Regions from separate parts of the Bradyrhizobium sp. LB14.3 genome, predicted to be linked through region 3. Evidence: predicted binding sites of a transcription regulator. Region 3 holds the regulator's gene; each other region holds the start of a gene.
The links. Region 3 encodes LexA, which represses DNA repair genes until DNA is damaged. Its sites were predicted from a motif close to TGTTCNNNNTGTGTTCNG; they were not measured.
Positions count from the first base shown of each region.

Region 1: recA (recombinase RecA) is a predicted target of LexA. The motif match lies at 2,421-2,438, and genes of this name have one in related genera.
Region 2: ABIB00_RS10770 (DNA recombination protein RmuC) is a predicted target of LexA. The motif match lies at 4,127-4,144, and genes of this name have one in related genera.

Region 1 is NZ_JBEPQT010000003.1:59,912-69,520, forward strand. It holds gene ABIB00_RS07495 (IS1595 family transposase) at 340-1,218, shown strand; gene ABIB00_RS07500 (hypothetical protein) at 1,267-2,295, opposite strand; gene recA (recombinase RecA) at 2,513-3,601, shown strand; gene ABIB00_RS07510 (hypothetical protein) at 3,706-4,692, shown strand; gene ABIB00_RS07515 (hypothetical protein) at 4,703-5,701, shown strand; gene ABIB00_RS07520 (hypothetical protein) at 5,756-6,730, shown strand; gene gcvP (aminomethyl-transferring glycine dehydrogenase) at 6,872-9,609, opposite strand, start outside.
Region 2 is NZ_JBEPQT010000004.1:137,925-147,533, reverse strand. It holds gene dapD (2,3,4,5-tetrahydropyridine-2,6-dicarboxylate N-succinyltransferase) at 1-100, shown strand, start outside; gene dapE (succinyl-diaminopimelate desuccinylase) at 377-1,543, shown strand; gene truA (tRNA pseudouridine(38-40) synthase TruA) at 1,604-2,341, opposite strand; gene fmt (methionyl-tRNA formyltransferase) at 2,341-3,276, opposite strand; gene def (peptide deformylase) at 3,480-4,004, opposite strand; gene ABIB00_RS10770 (DNA recombination protein RmuC) at 4,176-5,375, shown strand; gene ABIB00_RS10765 (GIY-YIG nuclease family protein) at 5,454-5,756, shown strand; gene ABIB00_RS10760 (AmpG family muropeptide MFS transporter) at 5,843-7,204, shown strand; gene ABIB00_RS10755 (hypothetical protein) at 7,315-7,752, opposite strand; gene recR (recombination mediator RecR) at 7,779-8,381, opposite strand; gene ABIB00_RS10745 (YbaB/EbfC family nucleoid-associated protein) at 8,383-8,703, opposite strand; gene ABIB00_RS10740 (DNA polymerase III subunit gamma/tau) at 8,730-9,609, opposite strand, start outside.
Region 3 is NZ_JBEPQT010000018.1:126,154-135,762, reverse strand. It holds gene ABIB00_RS27635 (ComEC/Rec2 family competence protein) at 1-917, shown strand, start outside; gene ABIB00_RS27630 (hypothetical protein) at 1,056-1,490, opposite strand; gene lexA (transcriptional repressor LexA) at 1,880-2,581, opposite strand; gene ABIB00_RS27620 (molybdopterin molybdotransferase MoeA) at 2,758-3,969, opposite strand; gene ABIB00_RS27615 (hypothetical protein) at 4,195-4,386, opposite strand; gene ABIB00_RS27610 (HAD family hydrolase) at 4,558-5,184, opposite strand; gene ABIB00_RS27605 (alpha-hydroxy acid oxidase) at 5,198-6,331, opposite strand; gene ABIB00_RS27600 (S41 family peptidase) at 6,628-7,965, shown strand; gene ABIB00_RS27595 (DMT family transporter) at 8,066-8,917, opposite strand; gene ABIB00_RS27590 (TetR/AcrR family transcriptional regulator) at 8,992-9,540, opposite strand.

The sequences.
Region 1 (9,609 bases), on a different contig from region 3:
GAGCATGACATTGCTTGAGCAGGATGCGCCGTGACAATCCCGATTGAAGCAGCAATCCACAAAACCAACCACTTGTTCATTACGTCTCCCCCATTCAATCCGGCAGATCATACATACAATCCGAGGGAAATCGCCTCTCTCTCGTATGGGCGAACAATCAGGAAAGCGGAGAGAGTTGCGATAGGAAAAATTGCTCGTTTTCAAAACAGGCCACGGGACCTTTTCAAACTGGGCCGCCAGGGGTCGAAACAGGCCAGTACCCAAATCCGGATATATACCCTCTGGACATGTAGAACATTCCCGGTTACAGTACATATATACTGCGGGGAGGCGATCCACATGGCCCAGAAGCCGAGCAAAATTCGCGAGTTTCAGAAGCGTTTCCCCGACGAAGATAGCTGCCTGACGCACCTGATGCGGACCCGGTTCGGGGAGCGGTTCACCTGCTTCAAGTGCCAGAAAGAGGCGACTTATTACCGCGTCAAAGCCCGCCGCTCGTTCGAATGCGAGCACTGCGGCTATCAGGTCTATCCGACTGCTGGCACGCCCTTCGAAAAGACCCGCACCAGCCTCCGCGATTGGTTCTACGTCATGTTCCTGTTCTGCGAGACGCGGAACGGCGTCGCCGCGAAGGAAGTGGAGCGCCAGCTAGGCGTGACCTACAAGACGGCATGGCGCATGTGCCATCTGATCCGCCTCTACATGGGCTACGTCGATGGCGACGCGCCGATGGGTGGCCCCGGCAAGGCGGTCGAAGTGGATGAGACGTTCATTGGCGGTAAGGACAAGCAAGGCAAGGATGACAAGGCTATTGTCATGGGCATCGTTGAGCGTGGCGGCGACGTCGTTACGCGCGTCGTGCAGGCTCGCACCAAGGCTCACATTGTCCCGCATGTCGTGCGGTTCGTGAAGGAAGGCTCTCGCATCCATACGGATGAGGCGTCAAACTTCAAGCTGCTCAAAGAAAAGTACGGGTACGATCACGAAGCCGTCGATCACTCAGCTAAGGAATACGTGCGCGGCGACGTACACACCAACTCAATCGAGTCGTTCTGGTCTCAGGTGAAGCGCGGGATCAACGGGACTTACGTTTGGGTTTCGAAGAAGCACTTGCAGCTTTACCTTCGCGAGTTCGAGTATCGCCATAACCTGCGGAAGCAGCCCGCTTTGATGTTCGAGCTTCTTTTGCAGGCGTTTCCCCGGGTACGTGTTGAGTGACCATCGCCTGCAAAAGTTGATCGAAGCGCTTTTCGGTATCGGTTTTTTTCATTTCTCCAATAGCCTCCTCGCACCGCGCATTTGCTCGTCACATTCTCCTAGCCATTTTTCTAAGGAAAATTTAGCCCGCGAAAGGTGCCTCTTTGATGAATCCAAATTTTGCGCCAGCGTGCCCCTGTTTTCTCCTGTGTCGGTCAAGAAGCGCCGATACACAATGAGCGCGTTGGAGTAGTCAGAAATTGCACGCTGAAATTCATCGTAATAGACCGGCTTTGCCGCCAAGAGGACGGCAAAATCTACAGGGTAGCTATGGCTCTCGTTTCTAACCTTTTCGAGATCATTGCTCACTTCCTCTACCCCCACGTAAACGGCCCGTAGTTTGTTTATGGATCTGTCAATTTCCTCGTTTTGCCCGGGGTTTGATGCAATCTTCTCCGCGTCGTACATCACCCTTCGGACAGAATTGAATCGCTGCTGAATCAGATTCATCGTATCGACAATCCGTTCCTTCTCAGCCGTCGAGTAAAACCGTCCCGGCACTAGGAGTGAGGATTCGTCAGGTGGCTTGCTCAGAACGATGACTGCGCTGTCTGCCTTTGGTTTCGGCGCGGTAGCAGTTGCTGCCGTAGCCTGCGCTTTCGCGCCTTCTAATTCTCGCGTCTTTTCCTCAAGCGCCTGCTTTGTCTTGGTAAGGTCTAAGGCCGCCGCGGTCTGCTTCTCCGCAGACTCCCTAGTTAGTATCTCAAGCTGAGATTGAAGGTGGCCCACTCTCGGATCAGGGGATGGCGTCACCTGGGACTGCCAGATAAGCCCCCCGACTGACAGGGCAGCAAAAAGCACTATCCCGACGAGGCCGATTATCTGAAGGTGAACCGGTTCCATACCCATCTTGCGTGCGCGGTTGAATGCTGCCTGAAAAAATGGCGAGAGCATCAATATCACGCCGATGACAAATAGCAGCCATCGGAACCAGACAGGCAGCACGATCCCAAGCGTTGGCGCCAATGTACTCACGATTGTGAGTCCAGCGCCGACGCTTGGTCGTGTTTTGTTAGACGGCTTTTCTGCTTCAGCCATGGACCTGCATCACACCCCGAACCGACTCTAGGGCTAGTTGTGGCAGGCGAATATGTACCTGATCTAGAGTACATGTTCAAAGGGTATATATCTGCCCAAATCCGCAAAAGAACATATTGCGAACCTAGAACAAATAGGGTACACTGCCTTTATCGACGAACCGCCTCGCCAATCGTTTGTCCCTCACGCGAATCCTCGTCATAAGGAGCACGACCCGATGTCCACCACCGCGCTGCGTATCGTCGAAGGATCCTCCATGGACAAGAGTAAAGCCCTGGCCGCCGCGCTTTCCCAGATCGAGCGGCAGTTCGGCAAGGGCTCGGTGATGAAGCTCGGCAAGAACGACCGCTCGATGGATGTCGAAGCGATCTCCTCGGGCTCGCTGGGGCTTGATATTGCGCTCGGGATCGGCGGCCTGCCGAAGGGGCGCGTCGTGGAAATCTACGGGCCGGAATCCTCGGGCAAGACCACGCTGGCGCTGCACACGGTGGCGGAAGGGCAGAAGAAGGGTGGCATCTGCGCCTTCATCGACGCCGAACACGCGCTCGACCCTGTCTATGCGCGCAAGCTCGGCGTCAACATCGACGAGCTCCTGATCTCCCAGCCGGACACCGGCGAGCAGGCGCTGGAAATCTGCGACACGCTGGTGCGCTCGGGTGCGGTGGATGTGCTGGTGATCGATTCGGTCGCGGCGCTGGTACCGAAAGCCGAGCTCGAGGGCGAGATGGGCGATGCGTTGCCGGGTCTGCAGGCCCGCCTGATGAGCCAGGCGCTGCGCAAGCTGACCGCGTCCATCAACAAGTCCAACACCATGGTCATTTTCATCAACCAGATCCGGATGAAGATCGGCGTGATGTACGGTTCGCCGGAAACCACCACCGGCGGCAACGCGCTGAAGTTCTACGCCTCCATCCGTTTGGACATTCGCCGCATCGGCGCGATCAAGGAGCGTGACGAGGTGGTCGGCAACACCACGCGAGTCAAGGTGGTAAAGAACAAGCTGGCGCCGCCTTTCAAGCAGGTCGAGTTCGACATCATGTATGGCGAAGGCGTCTCCAAGATGGGCGAGATCCTCGATCTCGGCGTCAAGGCCGGCATCGTCGAAAAATCTGGCGCATGGTTCTCCTATGACAGCCAGCGTCTTGGCCAGGGCCGCGAGAATTCGAAAGCGTTCTTGAAGGCCAACCCCGATATCACCGCCAAGATCGAAACCTCGATCCGCCAGAACTCCGGCCTGATCGCCGAGCAGATTCTCGCCGGCAGCCCCGAGCGCGATGCCGACGGCGACGAGCCGGCGGACGAGTAAGCGTCAAGCCTAGAGTTTTTCGCGAGGAGCGGGCGCTGAAGACGTTGAGTTGCCGACGTCGTCAGTGCCCGTTTCGTTTTGCGTTGCATTGATCAGGTGGTGCGATGAAGCGTCTGATCTTGACCAGTTCGTCCGGAAGCGGGCTCGCACGATCGGGGTTGGCGGAGCTTGTCATTTCATCTTCGTTTCACTTTGAGTGGGGACCGCTTCCCTCGCCCGGGAAGCTCGCAGCCTATTTCGCGGCGCGTTCGGCGAATCTCGGGCCAGGTGATCATTGGTCTGATTGGGGCATCCTGTGGCCCAAGGGCATCAAGGACCGCAAAGGCTTGTCCCTTGCGGACTTTTGCGAGCCATATGACGTGATCGAACTTTGGTTCGATCCAGCTCCCAGGGATCAATTGCAGCTCGTCTGCTTGCTGGACTACCTCAGCTCCTGCTCCTCGCTGGTGCGAAAGCTTAGACTTCGACTTGTGGCATCCGATCTGATGATAGAAAGCGGTGAGGATCTCGCCGCGTCCGAGCCGCACATTCATGTCGCGCGTATCACGGCCCGAGAGTTCGAGACTGCCAAGTTGGCGTGGTCAGCCTACCGCGCAGCGACCCCTGAGGCTTGCGTCGATCTCGTTCATCAAGATCTCAGTGCGTTGTTGATGCTGCGCCCGGCCTTGCTCGATCTCTTGGCAGAACTCCCGTCGCCTTCGACGGGACTCGGTGCGACCGAGATGCGATTCTTGGAGATGCTTGCCGGAGGGTTTGCAAACACGAATGCGTTGTTTCACCTGCGTTCGCTCCGGCGGACGTTCGTGTTTGGAGAGACTGAGTTAGGCCGGTTGCTCGACGGGCTAGCGCTTGGCCCCAGTCCTGCAGTGGCCGGATTGGACGACGAGCTGCGCACGATCGATCGCGAGAATCACAGAGATCGGCACGCCGCATATCTACGCAGCCGGTTGTCGCTGACGGAGTTTGGCGAGGCAGTTCTTGCAGGCAAGGAAGATTTCAGTCGCCACAATCCGATCGACCGCTGGTGGGGCGGCACGCGGCTGACCAACGACCGGCTGTGGCGTTACGGCTCTGTTTTAACCAAGCCTTGAGGCCCCGAGCATGACGCGGCTTGTGCTGACAACAGACTCTTCCGCTGCCGGCGCCCTCGAACAGGCCGGCCTGGGCGATCTCGTGCTCGCGGTCAATCGTCGGCTTGTCTGGGGTGCGCCGCTATCCGGCGCAGAGCTTGAAACGTTCTTTGCGCCGCGTACGACACAGCCACCCGGCCTTCATTGGCTGGATGACACGCCGGCTTGGCGCCTCGAGAAGTCAGGAGTGAAGGGGCGGGGATTGATCGAGCTGTTGTTCGAATGCGACTCGGCCGAGCTGTGGATAGAGCCAAACCCAAACGCACAATTGCTTCTGCTCTGGCTCCTCGACCATTGTGGCGGCGAGAGAGTGGCGGTTTCCAGATTCGTGATACGTCAGCTGGACGTTGCCGCTGGTGATGTTGATCCGGAGCGACTTGCGGAGCAAAATCCGCGGACTATTAATCCTTCGCAAGGTCACGTTGAACTGGCCGGCCGTGCATGGCGGGCTTATCGTTCCCCGACGCCGCGGGCTTGGGTCGACCTCCTCAAAACGGATCTAAGCCTGCTTCCGCAGCTGGAGCAGTCCGCAATTGGCCTGCTGGAAGAGCTTCCGAGCGTCACAACTGGTCTTGGAGCTACGGAAACGCGGATTCTAGAGTTAATCGCACCGGGCGAGGTACAGCCGTTTGAAGTTTTTCCGGGTGATCAGAAGCGCAACGAGCGGCGCGTTTTCGATTACTGGGAGGTCGGCACGCTGCTTGATGGTCTCGCACGTTGTCCGGTGCCGGCCATATCGGGGTTGGAGGAGGGACCGTTCTCGCTGGACATGCATGTCGATCCCTCCCGTCACGCGCGGTACAAGCAATCCCGCTTGTCGCTCACTGACCTCGGGAAAGCGGTGCTGGCGGGAGAAGAGGATTTCTGCCGCCATAACCCGATCAGTCGCTGGTGGGGCGGCACCCACCTGACCAGCGATCGGCTCTGGCGTTGGGATCGCGACAGCCGGGCATTGCTTTCTCCTGTCTGATGCGTGCGTGCTGCTCGAGGTGTTTTGGTATTGCTTGTTAATCGCGAGGCCACTGTGTCACATCTGATCCTGACTACGAACCATCTTGCGGCAGCTACGCTTCGGCAGACCAAATTGGCGAATATCGCGCTCGGCTTCTGCATGCGCTTCGTCTTCGGCCAATTGCCCTCCGCAGAGCAGCTTTTGATGGAGCTGGAGCGGCGGTCGGCAAAGCACTGCAATCCAGGCGATCACTGGCTCGACGAGGTTTGTCGAGACTGGCTGGAAGGTTTCGGCACGCGCGATATCGGTTTCTTAGAGCTCTGTGCGAAGTTCGACTCGATCGAAGTGTGGATCGATCCTCAGCCCAACGATCAGCTCGTGCTTGTCTGGTTGCTCGACCTGCTTCGCCCTTACAAGGAGATCACGACGAAGCTGAGCCTGGTGCATACGGATGACAGTGTTGCGGACTATGCTGCGGAGTCCGTCGCAAAATGGAAGTTGCCGGCCTTCGAGGTCGCCGACGATCATTTGGTGATGGCAAGCCGCGCCTGGCGCGCCTATCGGGCTGAAACGCCAAAATCCTGTTTCGATCTGCTGATGACGGATCTGATGATCTTTCCGAGACTTCGATCGGCGCTCATTGCGCTGCTTGAAGAGCTTCCGGACAAGGTGACGGGGCTCGGTGCCAGCGAGATGGATATGCTGGGCTGTGTGAATGAAGGGCACACCGACCCAAAATACATCTCCGAAGCGAGGTGGTATCGCGATGTGTTCGAAGAGGGTGAGGCGAGCGATGCCTTGATCGCATTGGCGGAACATTCGGCGCCGCCCGTTCTGTTGGGCGATCCGGCGTTCGACAATGAGGATCGCTACTTCGGCAGGAGCGAGTGGAGGGTCACGCTAACTGAACTCGGACGTTCCCTTGTCGCCCGAGAAGATGACTTGTGGCGCCACAACCCGATCAAGCGTTGGTGGGGCGGGACTGAATTGACCAACGAACGGCTCTGGCGGTGGGATCGCGAAACCCGATTGCTGATTGCGCCGTAAATCATTGCTGTAGGGTGGATTAGCCGAAGGCGTAATCCACCATCTTTGTCGCCGCGGAAGCTAAAGCGGTGGGTTACGCCGGCGGTCTGCGCCTTCGCGCAGCCGCCCGCTAACCCACCCTACGAAACCTCCGTCGGGGTCCTACTCCGCCGCTTCCGCGTAATCGCTCACCGGCGGGCACGAGCACACCAGGTTGCGGTCGCCATAGACGTTGTCGACGCGCCCGACCGGGCTCCAATATTTGTCGGTGCGCGAGGTGCCCGCGGGGAAGCAGCCCTCGGCACGAGTGTAGGCGCGATTCCAATCGTCGTCGGCGATGTCGTGCACGGTGTGCGGGGCGTGACGGAGCGGCGATGCCTCGATCTTGAAGCGGCCGGCCTCGACCTCGGCGATCTCCTTCCGGATCGCGATCATCGCGTCGCAGAAGCGGTCCAGCTCGGCCTTGGATTCCGATTCGGTCGGTTCGATCATCAGCGTGCCCGGCACCGGGAAGCTCATGGTGGGCGCGTGGAAGCCATAGTCGATCAGGCGTTTTGCGATGTCGTCGACGGTGACGCCGGACGTCGTCTTCAGCGCGCGGGGATCGACGATGCACTCATGCGCGACGCGGCCCTTCTCGTTCTTGTAGAGCACCGGGAAATGCGCATCGAGGCGCGCGGCGACATAGTTGGCGTTGAGGATCGCGATCTCGGTGGCGCGCTTGAGGCCTTCGCCGCCCATCATCAGGATGTAGATGTAGGAGATGGTGAGGATCGAAGCCGAGCCGAACGGCGCGGCCGAGACCGGGCCGACCGGCGCATCCCCATTCGCCGCCGGATGACCTGGCAGGAACGGCGCGAGATGCGCCTTCACGCCGATCGGGCCCATGCCCGGGCCGCCGCCGCCATGCGGGATGCAGAAGGTCTTGTGCAGGTTGAGATGGCTGACGTCGGCGCCGTAATCGCCGGGCCGGGACAAGCCGACCTGCGCGTTGAGGTTGGCGCCGTCGAGATAGACCTGGCCGCCATGGCCATGCACGATGTCGCAAATCTCGCGAATGTGCTCCTCGAACACACCATGCGTCGAGGGATAGGTAATCATGACCGCAGCGAGGTCGTTGGAGTGCTTCTCCGCCTTGCCCCTGAGATCATTGACGTCGACGTCGCCATTCTTTTCGCAGGCGACCACCACCACGTCCATGCCAACCATCGCAGCGGAAGCCGGGTTGGTGCCGTGGGCGGAGGAGGGGATCAGGCAGATCTTGCGGTGCGTCTCGCCGCGCGCGGCGTGATAGCCGCGGATCGCGAGCAGCCCGGCATATTCTCCTTGCGCGCCCGAATTCGGCTGCAGCGAGATCGCGTCATAGCCGGTGATGTCGCACAACCACTTCTCCAGCCGCGCGAACAGCGCGTGATAGCCGCGTGCCTGCTCGCGCGGGGCGAAGGGATGCAACGAGCCGAATTCCGGCCAGGTCAGCGGCATCATCTCGGTGGTCGCGTTCAGCTTCATGGTGCACGATCCCAGCGGAATCATCGCGCGGTCGAGCGCGAGGTCGCGGTCGCTGAGCTTGCGCATGTAGCGCAGCATCTCGGTCTCCGAGCGATGCGCGTGGAACACCGGATGGGTGAGGAAAGAGGTCGCGCGCTTGAGCGTCTCCGGCAGCGCCTCGCGCGTGGTGGCGTCGATCTCGGCGTAAGCAAGCGTGCCGCCGAAGGCGCGCCAGACCGCTTCCACCGTCGCAGGCGTGGTGGTCTCGTCGAGCGCGATACGCAAAGCGCTATCACCGATGCCGAGATTGATCTTCTCGGCGACCGCGCGAGCGACGATCTCGGCACGCTTCGCACCCGCATCGACGCTGAGCGTGTCGAAGAAGTTTTCGCTACTCGGCGCAAAGCCGAGCTTGCGCAGGCCGGCGGCAAGAACCGCCGTGCGGCGGTGCACGTTACGGGCGATCTGCGTCAAGCCTTCGGGGCCGTGATAGACCGCGTACATCGAGGCGATCACGGCGAGCAGCACCTGCGCGGTGCAGATGTTGGAGGTCGCCTTCTCGCGGCGGATGTGCTGCTCGCGGGTCTGGAGCGCGAGGCGATAGGCGGGCGCGCCGCGGGAGTCGACGGAGAGGCCGACGATGCGGCCGGGCAGCGAGCGCTTCAGCGCATCGCGCACCGCCATATAGGCCGCGTGCGGCCCGCCATAACCCATCGGCACGCCAAAACGCTGCGCCGAGCCGATCGCGATGTCGGCGCCGAGTTCGCCTGGCGAGGCGAGCAGGGTCAGTGCCAGCAGATCGGCGGCAACGATCGCGAGTGCGCCCTTCGCCTTCAGTGCTGCGATCGCGGGCCTGAGGTCGCGCACGGCGCCCGACGTTCCCGGATATTGCAGCAGCGCACCAAGCACGTCGGTCTTGTCGAGATCGGTGAAGGGATCGCCGACGACCAGGGTCCAGCCCAGGGGCTCTGCGCGGGTGCGCATCACCGCGAGCGTCTGCGGATGCACGTCCTTGTCGACGAAGAAGGCCTTTGCTTCGACCCGCGAGTGCCGCTCCGCGAGCGCCATCGCCTCGGCGGCAGCCGTCGCCTCGTCGAGCAGCGAGGCGTTGGCGACATCGAGCCCGGTGAGATCGCAGATCATGGTCTGGAAGTTGAGCAGCGCCTCAAGCCGGCCCTGGCTGATCTCCGGCTGATAGGGCGTGTACGCCGTGTACCAGGCCGGGTTCTCCAGAATGTTGCGCTGGATCACCGCAGGCAGAATCGTGCCGGAATAGCCTTGGCCGATCAGCGAGGCGAAGACCTGGTTCTGGGCGGCGAGCTCGCCCATATGCGCGATCGCCTCGGTCTCGCTCAAGGGCTTGCCGAGATCGAGCGGGGCCGCCTGCCGGATCGAGGCCGGCAACGTCTCCG
Region 2 (9,609 bases), on a different contig from region 3:
CGGCCAGATCGGCCCGAGCACCGCCTGCGCCGTCATCGTCAAGCGCGTCGACGAGCGCACACGCTCGAAGACCAGCATCAACGAGCTGCTGCGGGATTAAATCTCCCTCACCGTCACCGTGAGGCGGCCGCTCCTTCAGCGGCCCTCGAAGGGCGACGGCCCGGCTGCTGGCTGCATCGAACCCTCCTTCCTTCCATCGGCACCAACATCCGGGCGACCTCTCCCGCCCGGAGCCTTTGGCATGGACTGGACCTGGTAGCTCTTCCGCTTCGACGACCGCCTCTGCTCCTGCAAAGGGCTGGGACCAGCAGGGCGAGATCGAATTTGTCCCGCCGAGCGCTAGCCCGCCCGGCGGCATGCATGTTAAGCGGGGCGCATGACCGATGCTCTCTCGATTGCCCGCGATCTCATCCGCTGCCCCTCGGTAACTCCGGCCGATGCCGGTGCGCTGGGCGTGCTCGAAAAAGCTCTCACTGCGGCCGGCTTCACGTGCCACCGCGTCACCTTCAGCGAGCCCGGCACGGCCGACGTCGACAATCTCTATGCGCGGATCGGCACTGACGCGCCGCACATCACCTTCGCCGGCCACACCGACGTGGTGCCGCCGGGCGACGAGAGCGCCTGGAGCGTCGGCGCATTCTCCGGCGAGGTGAAGGACGGCTTTCTGCACGGCCGCGGCGCGGTCGACATGAAGGGCGGCATCGCCTGCTCGGTGGCAGCCGTGCTGGAGCATCTCGCCGCGAACGACGATAAGCCGCGCGCAGACGGAAAGGGCTCGATCTCGTTCCTGATCACCGGCGACGAGGAAGACGTCTCCATCAACGGCACCATCAAGCTGTTGAAGTGGGCGGCCGAGCGCGGCGAGAAATTCGATCATTGCGTGCTTGGCGAGCCCTCCAATGTCGAGACGCTCGGCGACACCATCAAGGTCGGCCGCCGCGGCTCGCAATCCGGAACGCTTTACGTCGACGGCATGCAGGGCCATGTCGCCTATCCGCACCGAGCGGCGAATCCGGTGCCGGACATTTCGCGATTGATCGTCGCGATCTCCGACGAGCCGCTCGACCATGGCAGCGCGCAGTTCCAGGCCTCCAACCTCGAATTCACCTCGGTGGACGTCGGCAACACCGCCAGCAACGTCATCCCCGGCCAGGCTCGCGCAAAATTCAACATCCGCTACAACGACAACCATAGCCAGGCGAGCCTGCGCGAGCTGGTCGAGACGCGGCTGACAAAAGCCTGCGGCAACCGCATTCGCGCCCGCATCGTCTGGGATCCCTCGAACTCGAATGTGTTCGTAACCAAGCCCGGCCCGTTCACCGAACTCGCGGTGTCCGCGATCGAGGACGTGACGGGCCGCAAGCCGGAGCTGTCGACCTCGGGCGGCACCTCGGATGCGCGCTTCATCTCCAGCTACTGCCCGGTGATCGAGTTCGGCCTGGTCGGCCAGACCATGCACCAGATCGACGAGCGCGTGCCGGTGGTTGATCTGGAGAAGCTCACGCAGGTGTATCGCGGGATTTTGGCAAGGTATTTTGGGTAGGCTCTGCTGCCAGCTACTCACTCCGCCGTCATGCCCGGGGAGACAGCAAACGCCCTCCTCTCAGTAATCCACCTTCATCAGATACAGCCCGTCCGGCGGGGCGACGATGCCGCAGGCGGCGCGGTTGCGCGCGGCGAGCGCTGCGGAGAGATCGTCGGCGGTCCAGCGTCCCTCGCCGACCCACACCAGCGACCCCACCATCGAGCGCACCTGGCTGTGCAGGAACGAGCGCGCCGAGGTGATCACCGTCAGCTCGCGGCCGTTGCGCTCTACGTCAAGCTGGTCGAGCGTCTTCTCCGGCGATTTGGCCTGGCACTCAGTGTCGCGAAACGTCGTGAAATCGTGCTTGCCGAGCAGGCGCTGCGCCGCCGCGTGCATTGCGTCGGCATCGAGCCGGCGCGGCACGCGCCAGGCGTGGCCGGCATCGAGCGCGAGATTGGCGCGGGTGTTGACGATGCGGTAGCGGTAGTGACGCTTCACGGCCGAGAAGCGCGCCTCGAAGGTATCAGGCACGATCTCCGCCTCGAGCACCGCGACCGGATGCGGGCGCAGATGCGCATTCAAGCCGTCGCGAAAACGGCCCTGCGGAAACTCCTTGTCGATATCGACATGCGCGACCTGGCCTCGCGCATGCACGCCGGCATCGGTGCGTCCGGCGCCGTGCACGCGCGCATCCGCGCCGGTCATCGCCTTGACGGCAGCCTCCAACGCGCCCTGCACCGACGGCAGCGTCTCCTGCACCTGCCAGCCGAAGAACGGCGCGCCGTCATATTCGATGGTGAGCCTGTAGCGTGGCATCAGGCCAGCCGCATCGGCGGCTTCAGCGGCAAGCCGCGCAGGAAGTCCGCGGCCTGCATGCGCGCCTTGCCTTCGCGCTGGAGCTCGATAAGGCGGATTGCGCCATCGCCGCAGGCAATGGTGAGGTGATCGTCGAGCACCTCGCCCGGCCTACCCGAACCCTTCGCCAATTCACAGCGCAGGATTTTTACGCGCGCGTTCTCGCTCACCCCGGTGAGCTCGGCCCAGGCGCCGGGGAACGGCGACAAGCCGTGGATGTGGCGCAGCACCTCGCGCGCCGGCCTGGTCCAGTCGATCCGCGCTTCGGCCTTGTCGATCTTGGCCGCATAGGTGACGCCGTCCTCGCTCTGCTGCTTGAGCTGAAGCCCGCCGCGGGCGAGCGCGGCCATGGCGCGCACCATCAGATCGGCGCCGAGCCGGGACAGGCGGTCGTGCAGATCGACCGCAGTCATGGTGTCAGTGATTGCAAGGCGCTCGGCCATGGCGACGTCGCCGGTGTCGAGGCCGACATCCATCTTCATGACCATCACGCCGCTCTCGGCATCGCCGGCCATGATCGCGCGGTTGATGGGAGCAGCACCGCGCCAGCGTGGCAACAGCGAAGCATGCAGATTGTAGCAGCCGAGCTTTGGCGCATCGAGGATCGCCTGCGGCAGGATCATGCCATAGGCGACGACGACGGCCGCATCGGCGTCGAAGGCACGAAATTCTGCCAGCGCCCCCTCGGTTTTCAACGTCTTCGGCGTCAGCACGGGAACGCCGAGTTTTCGTGCGGCCTCTTCCACCGGGGTCAACTGCAATTGCAGGCCGCGCCGGCCGCCGGGCTTCGGCGCGCGCGTATACACGGCCGCGATGTCGTGGCCATGCGCGACGAGCTCGAGCAGCGTCGGCACGGAGAAATCGGGCGTGCCCATGAAGATCAGGCGGAGGGGCATGACAAGCACTCGGTACGTTCCCTCCCCCCTTGTGGGGGAGGGCTAGGGAGAGGGGTGCCACACGACGCGCTCTCTCGGTTTGAGCTTTCGCGGCACGCATTTGATTCGGATCATGGACAGACTTCCGCCTGGGCTACCCCTCTCCCCCGCCCTCCCCCACAAGGGGGGAGGGAGTGCAGGGGAGTACGAGGCAGCACTAAACCTCACTCCGCGCGCTTGGCGGCCTTCTCGAACTTCTTGATCACGCGGTCGCGCTTGAGTTTTGACAGGTAATCGACGAACAGCACGCCGTTGAGATGGTCGATCTCGTGCTGGATGCAGGTGGCGTAGATGCCTGCGGCGTCCTCCTCGTGCACCTTGCCGTCGAGATCGGTGAAGCGCACGCGCACTTTCGCGGGACGTTCGACCTCCTCGTAATATTCGGGGATCGACAGGCAGCCTTCCTCGTAGACCGACAGCTCCTCGGAGGAGGCGATGATTTCCGGATTGATGAAGACGCGCGGCTCGAGCTTGGTCTCGCCGTCCTGGTCGGGCTTGGCAAGGTCCATGGTAATCAGCCGCAACGGCTGCGCGATCTGGATCGCCGCAAGCCCGATGCCGGGCGCGTCGTACATGGTCTCGAACATGTCGTCGGCAAGCTTGCGGATCTCCGGCGTGACCTTCTCGATCGGCTTGGAGACCAGACGCAGCTGCTTGTCGGGCAGGATGATGATTTCTCTGAGGGCCATGGCCGCGATTTAAGCCGCGCGCCCGATGCGGTCAATCCGGCCCGGAACCCCGTTAACCTTCCGCTAACCATAAAACTTCAGGTTTCGTTAACCGTAAAAATTAACGGGGCATTTACCATAAATGTTCGCTATTCGTTCGTGCCGCGAAGCGAATCGGTTAGAAGCAGGGGCATGAACGAGATCATTTTCATGCTCGGCGACTGGCCGGTGCGCACCGTGGACGCGCTGATCGGCTTCGGCGCGCTCGTCCTCATCCTGATGGTGGCGATCGCCGTCGTGATCGCGCGCTCTGGACGGCGCGGCGCGGAACTTGCGATGGCCAACGCCATCCGCGCCGACGAGCTCGAGGAGCGCCTGAGCCAAGTGCTGCACGCCCAGGGCGAGGCTTCGGGCCGGGTCGATGCCATGACCCAGACGCTCGCCGGCCGCCAGGCCGACATGGCGCGCGCGGTCAACGAACGGCTGGATTCGGTGACCCACCGCGTCGGCCAATCGATGGAAAACACCACGCGCAACACCATGGATAGCCTGCGCGCCCTGCACGAGCGGCTCGGCATCATCGACAGCGCGCACAAGAACCTCACCGACCTCACCACGCAGGTGACATCCTTGCGCGACGTGCTCGCCAACAAGCAGTCGCGCGGCGCCTTCGGTCAGGCGCGGATGGAGGCGATCGTTCAGGACGGTCTGCCGAAGGGGGCCTACGAGTTCCAGTTCACGCTGTCGACCGGCAAGCGGCCCGACTGCGTCGTGTTCCTGCCCGACCAGCGTCCGCTCTGCATTGACGCGAAATTCCCGCTGGAAGCAATGACTGCGCTGCACGATGCCCGCACCGACGAGGAACGGCGCGTCGCCACGCAGCGGCTGCGCAGCGACGTGATGAAGCATGTCAGCGACATCGCCGAGAAATACCTCGTCGCCGGCGAGACCCAGGAAATGGCGTTGATGTTCGTGCCGTCGGAATCGGTCTACGCCGAGATCCATGACGGCTTCGACGACGTGATCCAGAAGGCCTATCGCGCCCGTGTCGTGCTGGTGTCGCCCTCGCTGCTGATGCTGGCGATTCAGGTGATGCAGCAGATCATGAAGGACGCGCGCATGCGCGATGCCGCCGACCAGATCCGCACCGAAGTGATCAAGCTCGGCGACGACCTCGGCCGCCTCAGGGATCGCGTGGTGAAATTGCAGAAGCACTTTGCCGACGCGAACGAGGACGTGCGGCAGGTGCTGATCTCCGCCGACAAGATCGAGAAGCGCGCGGGGCGGATCGAGGAGCTCGATTTCAGCAAGACCGACGCACCCGAAGGCCCGCATCTGGTGGCGACCGGCGCGCCGGAGCTGTTCCCAAGGACTCTCCAGGCGGGGGAGTGACCTGTTCGAGACTGCCGCCACAATCTCGGCTGTCGTCGTCCGGCTTGACCGGGCGACCCAGTATTCCAGAGACGCCAAATGGGAACGCGCAGCTACTACGTCTACATACTCGCTAGCAAGATCGGCGGCACCCTCTATATCGGCGTGACCAATGATCTCATCCGCCGGGTAGCGGAACACAAATCAAAGCTGATTGAGAGCTTCACAGAGCAGTACGACGTCGTCAGGCTCGTCTACTTCGAGCAGTTCGATGATCCCGAGAACGCGATCAGGCGCGAGAAGCGACTCAAGAAATGGAAGCGAGCATGGAAGATCGCGCTGATCGAGAAAGACAATCCGGACTGGAATGATCTTTATCCGGAGATAGCAGGTCCCCCATAACTCCTGCCTCTGGAATACTGGATCGCCCGGTCAAGCCGGGCGACGACACCTCGCTTGTGGCCGCCAGAATCTGCTAACACCCTCCCATGACCGCACCCGACGCGACCTCTTCCGCCACCGCTGACGCGCCCTCCTCCTGGCGTGACAGCCTTGCCGTTTACCTGCAACCGCGGGTGCTGATCGTGCTGTTCCTCGGCTTCTCGTCCGGGCTGCCGCTGGCGCTGTCGGGCTCGACGCTGCTGGTGTGGATGCGGGAATCTGGCGTCGATCTCAAAACCATCGGGCTGTTTGCGCTGGTCGGCACGCCCTACACGCTGAAATTCCTGTGGGCGCCGCTGGTGGACGCGCTGCACGTGCCGCTGTTCACGCGCGCGTTCGGGCGGCGGCGCGGCTGGCTGCTGTTCTCGCAATCGCTGCTGATCGTCGCGATCCTGCTGCTGGCGCTGACCGACCCCGCGCGCTCGCCGTTCTTCGTCGCGCTCGGCGCATTGCTGGTGGCGACGACCTCGTCGACGCAGGACATCGTGGTCGACGCCTTCCGCGTCGAGAGCCTGCCGGATAGCGAGCAGGCCGCCGGCATGGCGTCCTATGTCGCGGCCTATCGCATCGGCATGCTGGTCTCGACCGCCGGTGCGCTGTTCATCGTTTCGGGTTTCGAGAGCACCGGCATCACCCGCACATCTGCCTGGATGTGGGGCTATGTGGTGATGGCGGGAATGGTGCTGATCGGGACGATCACCGCACTGGTCGCGACCGAGCCCGAGCAGTCGGTGCGGGCGGAAACCGCGACGCAAACGGAGACCGCGTTCGCACGCGTGCTGCGCGCGGCGATCGGCGCCTTCTCGGAATTCCTGACGCGGAAGGACGCGCTCGCCGCGCTCGCCTTCGTCGTGCTGTTCAAGTTCACCGACGCCTTCTCCGGAACGATGACCGCGCCGTTCGTGATCGACCTCGGCTTCTCCCGCAACGACTATGCGGCGATCGTGAAGGGCGTCGGCCTCGCGGCGACGCTGATAGGCGGCTTTGCCGGCGGCTTCGTCGCGAGGCGCTATTCGCTTGCGACCAGCCTTTGGATCGGCGGCGTGGTGCAGGCGCTCGCGAACCTCTCCTTCTCCTGGCTGGCCTTGGTCGGCACCAGCCAATGGGCGCTCGCCTTCGCCATCACAGCTGAGAATTTCACCAGCGCCATCGGCACCGTGATCTTCGTCGCCTATCTTTCGGCGCTCTGCCAAAACCCGCTGCACACGGCGACGCAATATGCGCTGCTCACCGCGCTTGCCGCGGTGGGGCGGACCTATCTCTCATCAGGCGCCGGCTTCGTGGCGGATACGACCGGCTGGCCGCTGTTCTTCGTGATCTGCATGCTGGTGGCGATCCCGAGCCTGGTGCTGCTGGTCTGGCTGCAGAAGCGCGGGCACTTTGACGCGCTGGGCCCGATAAGGGTTTAGTCTCGACCGCAATCGTCACTGCGAGCGAAGCGAAGCAATCCAGACTGCCGCCGCGGAAACAGTCTGGATTGCTTCGTCGCAAGAGCTCCTCGCAATGACAGCGGAGGTCCCTACTGCTTCTTGATCAAACTCCACTTCGTGATCACAGCTTCGCTCATCTGGCCAGGATCGCTGGCGCAGGCGATTTCGTCGACCTTGACCGAGATCTCCTTGCCGGCGAACGTCTTCAGCTGTGCGGCCTGCGCGTCGCCGCTGGGAACGAGCTGGAAGGTCTCGGGCCCGGTCTCGAGATTGCACAGCCCGCTCGGCGGCGGCAGCCGGCGCGGTTCGGTGGTGATCTGGTAGGTCGCGACCCGCTTGCCGACGTTCTTGACGTCGCGCACTTTCATCGTGTTCAGCTCGCCCGAGAGCACCTCGCCGGCATTGATCAGCTTGCCGGGCTTCGCCGGCGGCGGAGCCCCGTCGTCCTGCTGCGCGGAGATGGCCGGTGTCCCCAGCATCAACATCGTTGCGACCAAAGCCCATCGTGTGGCGAAAAGTTTCGTCATGTCGTTCGTTCCGTAAGTCTGGATGGCTAGAACAAGGTGCGCTGCCGCATCGCGGCCGATAGCGTACCTTCATCGAGATAATCAAGCTCGCCGCCGACCGGCACACCATGGGCGAGCCGGGTTACTTTTACGTTGGCGTCCTGAAGCAGGTCGGTGATGTAATGCGCCGTGGTCTGGCCGTCGACGGTGGCATTCAGCGCCAGAATGACTTCATGCACCTGCGTGTCATGCGCGCGCGCCACCAGCGCCTCGATGGTGAGGTCCTGCGGGCCGACACCGTCGAGCGGCGACAACGTCGCGCCCAGCACATGGTAGCGCCCTTGAGTGGCATTGGCCCGCTCCAACGCCCAGAGATCGGCAACGTCGGCGACGACGACGATGATCGAGGGATCGCGCTTCGGATCGAGGCAGACCGTGCAGGGACTTTGCGTGTCGATGTTGCCGCAGGTCTTGCAGACCTGGACCTTGTCGAGCGCGACCTGCATGGCCGAGGACAGCGGCATCATCAGCGCTTCGCGCTTCTTGATCAGATGCAGCGCCGCACGCCGCGCCGAGCGCGGACCGAGGCCCGGCAGCCGCGCGAGAAGCTGGACCAGCCGCTCGATTTCAGGACCCGCAACAGCGCCCATACTATTGGCCGAGCATCCCCGGCGGCAGGCTGAGCCCGCCCGTGAGCGCCTGCATCTTCTCCTGCATGGCGGCCTCCGCCTTGCGGCGGGCGTCACCGAACGCGGTGACGAGCAGATCCTCGAGCACCTCGCGCTCTTCGACCTTCATCAGCGAGGGATCGATCCTGACGCCCTTGACGTCCATCTTCGCGGTCATGCGCACGGCGACGAGACCGCCGCCGGAAATGCCCTCGACCTCGACGTTGGCGAGTTGGTCCTGCATCTCCTGCATCTTGGATTGCAGCTGCTGCGCCTGCTTCATCATGCCGAAAATATCGACCATCGGTGCTGTCCTTGGAAAGCTAGGCTCTAGAGATCGTCGCCGTCGGAACCGTCGGGCGGATCGTCACTGCCATAGTCGGCGTTAATATCGGATGCCGGCGCCTCGGGGGCAAGCCTGCGGACTTCGACGACCTTCGCACCCGGAAAACGCGACAGCACCTCCCGCACGCGCGGATCGGCCTCAGCGGTGCGCGCATGTTCCTGCTTGGCCGCGTGGTTCACCGAGCGCAGCGTCGGCTGGCCTTGCTCGTTGGAGACGATCACGGTCCAGCGGCGCCCGGTCCACAGCTCGAATTTTCGCGCGAGGTCGGAAATCATGGTCTTGGAGGCGTTGGGCTCGAGCGCGACTTCCAGCCGGCCCTCCTCGAAACGGACGAGACGCATGTCGCCTTCGAGCGCGCCCTTGATCATGAGGTCGCGCCTCTGGCCGGCGAGCGCGACGAGCTGGGTGAAGCTCGTGACGCGCAGCGCGGGCGTCGCGCCTTGCGGGTCAGAAGCGGGCGCTGCCATCTGCGGACGGGCCCCACCGCCGCCGCCAAACGACGACGGAGACGAATTCGGCATGCGAACGGGCGCAGCGGACGCAACCGGCGCGGCCGGCGCGCTACGCGCGGCACCGCCACCGCTCACGACCGGCGAACCGCCTCCGCCCTGCTCCAGCATCTTGAGCGCCTCGTCCGGCGTCGGCAGGTCGGCGACATAGGCGATGCGCACCAGCACCATCTCGGCGGCTGCCGCGGGCCGCGTCGCGGCCTGCACCTCGGTGATGCCCTTGAGCAGCATCTGCCACATCCGCGACAGCACGCGCATCGAGATCTTCGAGGCGAAATCCCGCGCGCGCACGCGCTCGGTCTCGCCATAGGCGACGTTGTCGGCGGTCGCCGGCACGATCTTCACGCGGGTGACG
Region 3 (9,609 bases):
TCGCGGGACTTGCGACCACGCCCTATGCCGCTTTCCACTTCCACCGCGTCACCCCGTTCGGCGTGCTCGCCAATCTCGGTGCGATGCCGGTGGTCTCGGCGCTGGTGATGCCGGCGGGGCTGCTCGGGCTGCTTGCGGCTCCCTTCGGGCTCGATAGCGTGTTCTGGTGGCTGATGGGGATCGGCATCGACTGGATGGTCGTGGTCTCGCGCTGGGTCGCGGCATTGCCGGGCGCGATCGGCCGCATCCCGGCTTTCGGCATCGCGCCGCTGATCGCGGCGAGCCTGGGGATCATCGTGCTGGGCCTGTTGCGCACGCCGCTGCGCTGGTCCGGCGTACTGGTGCTGCTGGTCGCGATTCTCTGGGGGCTGTCGGTGCGGCAGCCCGACATCCTGATTGCCGGGGATGGCCAGAGCGTCGCGGTGCGGGGCAAGGACGGACATCTTCACCTGATCAAGACGAGCAAGGATAGCTTTTTGCTCAAGGAGTGGTTGGCTGCCGACGCCGATCCGCGCGATGCCGCCAGCACCTCGCTGGCGGCCGGCGTGTCTTGCGATGAATCCGGCTGCGTGACGCCGCTCGCCGATGGGCGGCTGGTCGCGCTGGCACTGCGCATCGACGCGCTGGCGGACGATTGCAACCGCGCCGCGCTGGTGGTGACGGCACGTCCCGCGCCGCCCGATTGCGCCGCGATGGTGGTCGATCGACGGCGGCTCGCGAGCCAGAGCGCGCTGGCGCTGACGCAGCGTGGTGACGGCTTTGCAGTTCAGGCGGTGAGGGAAAGAGGCACGAGCCGTCCCTGGTTGCCGGCCGGCGCAGGCGAAGGTGATTTCGACGGCAGTCTTGCGCCGAAAAAGATCCCGCCACGCAGCAAGGACGCAACGCCGGCGGAAATCGATTTGCAAGCCGACGATTAATTGGATCGTGCGGAGAGATGCAGTGGGCTGGTGCATCCGATCGGATTCGCTGGACGCAAACCACACCACCTCGCCGGCCACGGCCGGCGATTGCAAATCAATCCTGGCCTCCGATCCCGTGGCCGGAGGGCGACCGTGTCAGCCGATCGGCAGGCGCGTGATGGTCGGCTGCCTGTCGGCCATGATCTGCGGCTTGTGCTCGCGCTCGCCGGCCGGCAGCGTCACCGGCAGTTGCAGCACGGTCGCGCGCTGTCCTTCGACAAGCTGGGTCACCAGCACGTATTTGCCGTCGGGGAATTCGATCGCGTCATGATGGCGGTCGGGAATGTGCGGATCGATCTTGCCGAACTTGCCGACACGGGAATTGATCGTGCGTGTCCAGATCCAGCGATTATCGTAGCGGATGTTGTCGGCGAAGGCGAGCTCCGTTCCCGGCAGCAGGCAGACGGCCACAGTCGGATCGGCTGCGGACGCAAAACCACGCGTCGAGGTGCCGCGGAAGGTTGTCGTGACGACCGTCTCGCCGACTTCGGCGGGGCGCGACGCGATGGCATGCAGGCTGTAGTCACACATCGGGTGCTCCTCATGCTGGGATAGCAACCGGCGTCTCTTATCGAGGCGCAGGCCCCTATCAGAGTGGAAACACACAAGCCTCTGCTTGGTTATGGGCAAATCTGCGGCTGGTTTCCGCACGCCGCGATCACATTATCTTTCCCGAATCGGCGAGGAACAAAGCCTGCTCCTGGGCATTTCGGTCGCGCACGTCAGCGGCCGGAGATGCCCTTGCGCATGACGTCTCCTCAAACCGGAACGCCGCGAAGCCTCTGGGATGCTTGGTGCGGCGTGTCGAGGATGGGCCGCCGGAGAAGCGGCCGGATAATCTGTGCAGAACCAGGATGACTATCCAGCCGGAGCGGGCAATCCGTCCACTCCAATTGGTATTGCGTGACTGCCGTACGGGCTCAGTACTTTCGGTACAGCCCGATCAGCTTGCCCTGAATTTTTACCCGGTTCGGCGGCAGGATGCGCACCTCATAGGCGCCGTTGGCGGGCTCGAGCGCGATCGATGCGCCGCGGCGGCGGAAGCGCTTGAGGGTTGCTTCCTCGTCGTCGATCAGCGCCACCACGATGTCGCCGGTATCGGCGCTCTCGTTGCGCTGGATCAGCGCCATGTCGCCGTCGAGGATGCCGGCCTCGACCATGGAATCGCCGCGCACTTCGAGCGCGTAGTGCTCGCCCGAGCCAAGCATGTCAGGCGGTACGCTGATAGTGTGGCTACGGGTCTGCAACGCCTCGATCGGTGTGCCGGCCGCAATCCGGCCCATCACCGGCACCGCGACCGGACGTTCACCATCGTCCGCGGGCAGGCTGGAGCTCGCACGTACCTTGCCGAGATTGCCCTCAATGACGCTCGGCGTGAAGCCGCGGCGGCTGCCGGCGGCGGCCTGGAGCTCGGGCAATTTGATGACCTCGATCGCACGGGCGCGGTTGGGCAGGCGTCGGATGAAGCCGCGCTCCTCGAGCGCCGTGATCAGGCGATGGATGCCCGACTTCGAGCGCAGGTCGAGCGCATCCTTCATCTCGTCGAAGGAGGGCGGCACGCCGCTTTCCTTCAGACGTTCATTGATGAACCGCAGAAGCTCGTATTGTTTGCGCGTTAACATCTCGACCAAAGTCTCCCGGTTGATGTCGTTCGATTCCGAGACGCTGAATTCAGCAATAAGCTGCTACACGCTCGAAACAAATCATGAACGGACACTATATGTTCGATATGTGTTCCGCAACTGCTTAATTTACCGTGAACAGAGCGAAGTTCGCGGAACATGCGTTGTCGGGGCGCTCACACGGGGAGCCGCAACACCTCGCAAGGTGTGCCTGCTTCGGCTTTCGGCGCGAACGGTGCGCGCACGAGAAGTACCTGTGCCGCAGCGAGATTCGCAAGCAGCGAAGAGTCCTGATGGTTGACGGGAAGGGCAACGCGCGTGCCGTCGTCGCGCTCCTCCAGATGCGCGCGCAGATAGTCTTCCCGCTGGTCGTTGGCGCCGACGTCGCGGCCGAGCACGGCGCGCTCGCGGCGATGGTGAATCACTGAACGGCCCGAGAGAGCGCGAATCAGCGGCACCAAGAACAGGAAAGCGCAGACGTAGGACGACACGGGATTGCCCGGCAGGCCGATCACCTCCATCGCGCCGAGCCGCCCGTGCATCATCGGCTTGCCCGGCCGCATCGCGATCTTCCAGAACGCCATCGTTATGCCTTCGTCCCTCAGCGCCTGCTGGACCAGATCGTGGTCGCCGACCGATGCGCCGCCGGTCGTGATCAGGATGTCGGCTCCGCTCTCGCGGGCGCGTCGAATGCCGACGGTGGTGGCCTCCAGCGTGTCGGTGGCAATACCGAGGTCGATGGTCTCGGCGCCCTCGCTGCGAGCGAGAGCGTGCAGGGCGTAGCCGTTGGAATAGACGATCTGGCCGTGACCGGGCGTGGTGCCCGGCATCACCAGCTCGTCGCCGGTGGCGAGGATCGCGACCTTCGGACGTCGGCAAACGGAGAGGTGCGGGTGATTCATCCCGGCCGCAAGCGCGAGGTCGCGCTCGGTGAGACGGCTTCCCTTGCGCAGGAGCACGTCGCCGTCGCGGAAATCGACACCGGCGGGCCGGATGTGCCGTCCGGCGATCGCGGCTTCCTTGATCGTGATGCGCTTGCCGTCGGCGACCGTGTCCTCCTGGATCACGACGGCGTCGGCGCCGTAGGGAACGACGCCGCCGGTGAAGATCCGCACGGCCTCGCCGGCGCCGACTGTTCCCGCGAACGGCCGACCTGCCGCGACCTCGCCGATGACGGTGAGCTTCGAATCGATCGTCGCGGCATCGGCCGCACGCACCGCGTAGCCATCCATCGCCGACATCGCCTGTGGCGGCTGCGTGCGCCGGGCCGCGGCGTCGCGCGCGAGCACGCGATGGTAGGCTTCGTCGATGGCAACCATCTCTTCGGGCAGCGGCTCTGCACCCGCCAGCACCGCGGCAAGCGCGTCAGAAACCGGCATCAAGGCCACGGCGAAAACTCCTGCTCGGCACGTTCGGGCGAATGTTCCGCAAGTCTTCTAGCGGAGCGCGGGCGCAGAGGCAAAAACAGCTGAGCGGGGACAGTCATCCCGCTGCTTCACATTGTTCTGGAAGGCAAGATCAAGCCCGTCGCGGCATGATCCGAGGAACGAGACAGATCGGCAGGAGAGTGACCATGGCAGGGACGAGATGACGACCGCCCCGGCCAGCACCGATCAGGTCGCTGTCTGCTCGGGACTTACGTCGGGCGCCTTCGGCCCCTGATCCTTGTCGGGAAGCGGATCGGCCTGGGATTTCAGGTCGGCGGCCTTGCTCACGAGCTTGGCGGAAAGGGCCGAGTCTGAGGTTGTCCTGGCGAATTCAAGAAGAAGAGAGGCCTGCTTGGTGAGGTAGGTCTTGCCCAACACGATGATGCATCCGTCCGTAGAAGTCCCAACGGACTCAAGAGTCCGGAGGGTGGCATTCCGTTCCCGGAACTCTGTCTAAAAATGCACAAAGTGTTTTGGTTCCTCGTCCCCGGGGTGAAATTGTTCCGGATCGGCAGGTCGGCTTGCCTGGCAATGTGCTGGGGCGGGCGGTCAAATCCCCAGCGCCTTGAGGGCGATCCCGACGTCACGCGGCGAGATCACATGCACCGCCGTCATGCCGCGCGCCCGCGCGCCTTTGATGTTCTCGGCAAGATCGTCGAAGAACACGATACGCTCGGCGGGCACGCCGATCGCAGCAATGACGTGGTCGAAGGCCTCCGCATTCGGTTTGCGCAGGCCGATGCTGGACGACAAATACAGCTCGCGGAAATGGCGGAGGACGTCGGCATATTCCTTCGAGAAATAGTCCACGTGCGGCCGGTTGGTATTGGAGAAGACGTAGAGCGGCATCTGCTTCGCTGCCCGCGGCAACAGCTCGGCGATATCAGGCATTTCGCCGGTGAAGATCGCGTTCCAGCCTTCCAGGAACTGCGCGTCCGAAATGCCGATTCCGAGCGAATCTCGCAACGAGGCGAAATAGTCCTCGTCACTGAGCTTGCCCACCTCGTGCAGCCGATAGGCTTCGCTGTCCCGCACGTAGCGCGCGACGATGGCATCGGGCTCGCAGCCAGCATGTCCCGCCCAGCAGGCGATCGCCTTGGAGAAATCGATATCGAGCACCACGCGGCCGAGATCGAACAGAAGCGCATCCGCGCTGCCGGGAGAGAGCGATGTCATAGCGTCCTTTCACTCAGTATCGATATGGCTCGTGGTCGAACAGCGGAAACGCGCTGAACACGCTCGGCGCGTTGGTTGCGGTCGCTGCATGGAGGCAGGATTTGTCGACCTCGGCGAACGAAGTCGCACCCAGCAAGCCGAGGCAACGCAGCACTTCGTCCTCGAGCAGCTCCAGCATGCGCGCCACGCCGGCTTCGCCGGCCGCCGCCAGTGCCCAGCATTGCAGCCGGCCGATGCCGACGAGGTCGGCGCCCGCCGCGATCGCCTTGACGATGTCGGTGCCGCGACAGACACCGCCATCGACCATGATTTTGGCGCGGCCCTTCACGGCATCGACGATCTCGGGCAGCACGTGCATGGCGCCGCGACCGTGATCGAGCTGACGGCCGCCATGGTTGGAAACGTAGATCCACTCGACGCCGTGATCGATCGCGATCAGCGCGTCCTCTGGCGTCGCGATGCCCTTGAGGATCAGCGGGATCTTGAACTTGTCCTTGATCATCTTCACCGTCCGCCACTCCAGGCCCTTCTGGAAATCGCCGCCGGTGGCGCGCAGGCGGCTCTCGCGAACGTACCGCTTGGCGATGTCACGCTCGCGACGGCTGTAATGGGCGGTATCGACGGTCAGGCAGAAGGCGGCATAAGCGTTCTTCTCGGCCCGGCTGACAACGTCGGCGACGAAGGCATCGTCGCCGCGCACATAGAGCTGGTAGAGGCGCAGCGCGCCAGGTGCGGCCTCGGCGGTCTTCTCGAGGCCGGGCTCGGACACCGAACTCAGCATGTGCGCCGCACCGAAAGTGCCGCAGGCGCGTGCCACGCTCGCCGCGCCATCCGGATCGAAGATTTCGAGCGCGCCGACGGGGGCGAGCACCACCGGCAGGCGCATCTTGCGGCCGAATTGCTCGACCGAGCCGACGACCTTGCTGACATCGCGCAGCACGCGCGGGCGGAAGGCGATTTCGTCCAGCGCCATGCGGTTGCGACGCATCGTGGTCTCGGTCTCGGCGGCGCCGACGATGTAGTCCCAGGCGTTCTGGTTCAGGTTGGCACGCGCCTTGCGGATGAATTCGTGCAGGTTCTGGAACGGCTCGGCGCTGGCGCCGAGTTCGACGTTCCTCTCCGGCCGGGTGCGGGGCGCGTCATTCATTGTTGTCCTCCCGAGAATTTGAACTCTTATTGTCATCGCCTATCGTGTCCGGCCCTCCAAAACCATCCTAAAATCGCATAGCTGCGAGGCGTGGGCCGGCGGACCGATTCCCGTCTTGCGCGAAACGGTTTCGGAACGTTGCCAAAAGTTTAGGCTCGGGCGAAGGGATTTTTTACGGTCTAGCCGCCGGCGTGGTATCTCGGCCTTGAAGAAACCAGAATGGTATTGTGAACAGCGGGCTGGATCGCCATTTGCATGGCGCCGCCGAAGCCCAAAGCAAAAAGGCCTGTCTATCCATGCGGAAAACCCTGCTGTTCCCCTTGGGCGCGCTCACCGGAGCGTGTCTGACCCTTTTGGTAGCCAGTCCGCACGGCGGCGTATGGGCAGCACGGGCGGCAGCGAGCGCGAATGACGCCTATTCCCAGCTCAATTTGTTCGGCGAAGTATTCGAGCGGGTGAAGGCGAGCTATGTCGAGAAACCCGACAATGCCAAGCTGATCGAAGGCGCGATCACCGGCATGGTGACCGCGCTCGATCCGCATTCGCGCTACATGAACGACAAGGCCTGGACCGAGATGCAGGAGACCACCTCCGGCGAGTTCGGCGGGCTCGGCATCGAGGTCACGATGGAGGAGGGCCTCGTCAAGGTCGTCTCGCCGATCGACGACACGCCGGCGTCCAAGGCCGGCATCATGTCGGGCGACCTCATCAGCAAGATCGACGGCGATGCCGTGCAGGGCATGACACTCGAGCAGGCCGTCAACAAGATGAAGGGCCCGGTCGACACCCAGACAAAGCTCACGATCGTGCGCAAGGGGGCCGACGCCCCGCTCGACGTCGCGATCAAGCGCGAGATCATCCATGTACGCCCCGTCCGCTTCCACGTCGAGAACGGCGATATCGGCTATATCCGCGTCTCCTCGTTCAACGAGCAGACCACCGACGGCCTGAAGAAGGCAATCGCGTCGATCTCCAAGGACATCCCGCAGGAGAAGCTCGTGGGCTACGTGATGGACCTGCGCAACAATCCGGGCGGATTGCTCGACCAGGCCGTGTCGGTGTCGAGCGCGTTTCTGCAGCGCGGCGAGGTCGTCTCGACCCGCGGCCGCAATGCGGAAGAGACTCAGCGCTTTACCGCGCACGGCGGCGACCTCACCAAGGGCAAGCCGCTCGTGGTTCTGGTCAACGGCGGCTCGGCTTCGGCCTCCGAGATCGTGGCCGGCGCGCTGCATGACCACAAGCGCGCGACCATCATCGGCACGCGCTCGTTCGGCAAAGGCTCGGTGCAGACCATCATTCCGCTCGGTGCCCGCAATGGTGCGCTGGCGCTGACCACGGCGCGCTACTACACGCCGTCGGGCCGCTCGATTCAGGCCCAGGGCATCGCGCCCGACATCGAGATCCTCCAGGACGTGCCGCCTGAGCTGAAGGGCCGGATGGACACCATGGCGGAGTCCCAGATGCGCGGCCATCTTCAGGCGGCCGATGGCACGGAGCAGACCGGATCACAGTCCTATGTTCCGCCGGAAGAGAAGGACGACAAGGCGCTACATACGGCCTATGACTTCCTGCACGGCCAAACCGCGAATGCTGTCGCGGCCAAGCCTGCGCCGAAGGCTGCGGTGCCGAACTAAGTCTCGCGATTCCAGACATCGATCGCCCGGGAGTGGATGACCGCTCCCGGGCGAATTCGTTTGGGACGCTGCAACGACGCGACCTCCAGGTTCACATCGGTCAAGCGCTCGGTCTCAACTGCGTCATGGCAACGCCGGACATCGCGAGCAGCCCGCCGATGATCAACTTTGAGGTCATGTGTTCGCCAAGAAACAACACGCTCGACATCAGGGCGAACACCGGAAGTAGCAGACCGAAAGGGGCGACGCGACCCATCGAGCAACGCCCGATCAGCCAGAACCAGAGTCCAAACCCGACAATTCCTCCGATGAAAATCGTGTAGGCGAGTGCCAGCCAACCATGTCCATCCGCCGTGACAAGGCTCGCGAGTTGTCCGTGTTCAAGGAGCAACGACATCAACATGACCTGCGGCACCGTGAGCAGCGAGGACCACCCCATCAACATCAGGGGATCAAAAGGGCCGTAGCGCTTCGTCAAGACGTTGGACATGGCGAATGCGAAGGCTGCCCCGACCACGAGCAGCAGGGGAAGCGCGTTTGCCGACAGGCCGGGCTCCGCCGCCAATACGACCACGCCGACAAATGCAAGCACCACTCCGGCGGACGTGGTGAGAGACGGCCTCTCCGCGAGCAGCGGCCACGCCAACAGGACGGTGAAGGGCGGCGCGAGTTGATATGCGACGGCCGACATGCTTCCCGAGCCGAGCCCAAGGCCAACATAGAAGAGCCCGAAGTTCAGCCCACCGAGGAAAATCGAAATAGCTACGATGGGGCCGAACTGTGCACGCGTGGGCCGTTTGACGAACGGAACGAGCAACAGCGCGATGGCCAGGAAGCGCAGTGCGAGGAAGAAGAGAGGCGGAAACTCCGTAACGCCTACCTTGATGGCGACGAACTGATAACCCCAGAGCAAGGGGACGGCCACCGCACAGACGATCTGGATGGCAGACATGGCATTCTTCCTTTCAAGACCGATCAGTCTAGATATCGACGCGCCAATAGCGGAGGCGTCCATGGGTTGTTTACCTAAATGGGTTGTTTCCTAATGAAGCGGTCGAGAAGAGCGTCAACGGCGGCTTGCGACGTGATCCGTGTCGGTGCCGTTTTGGCGACCACGCGTAGCCCCCAAAGGAAACAGACGAGAATTCGGGCGGCACTGGAAGGCTCGACGCCATCGGCCAATTTGCCCGCCGCCTTGGCGCGGGACAGGGCATCAGCCAGCTTGGCCTCCATGGCCTTGAAAAAGCTCCCGATGCGGCGATCAACTTCAGCGTCACGGCCGGCCAGTTCCATGGCCGTGGCCACCAGCAGGCATCCGCGCCGACCATTGGCACCGCTCGTTCGCTCAACGTAGCCGGCAAGGTAGGCCCGCAGGCCGTCGACCGGCTCTCTGCGGGGGTCGAGTTCGACGTCCATCCGCGTCACGGCATCGGCGACGTAGCGATCAAGTGAACGCAAGAACAGCGAGTGCTTGTCCCCGAAAGCGGCGTAGAGGCTGCCACGCGATAGCTTCGTCGCTCGAAGCAGGTCTGGTAGCGCCGTGGCGTGATAGCCGCGCGACCAGAACACGCCCATCGCCTGTTCGACAGCGGCTTCCGTGTCGAAACTTCGGGGACGGCCACGGGGCAACTGCACTGGGCTTTG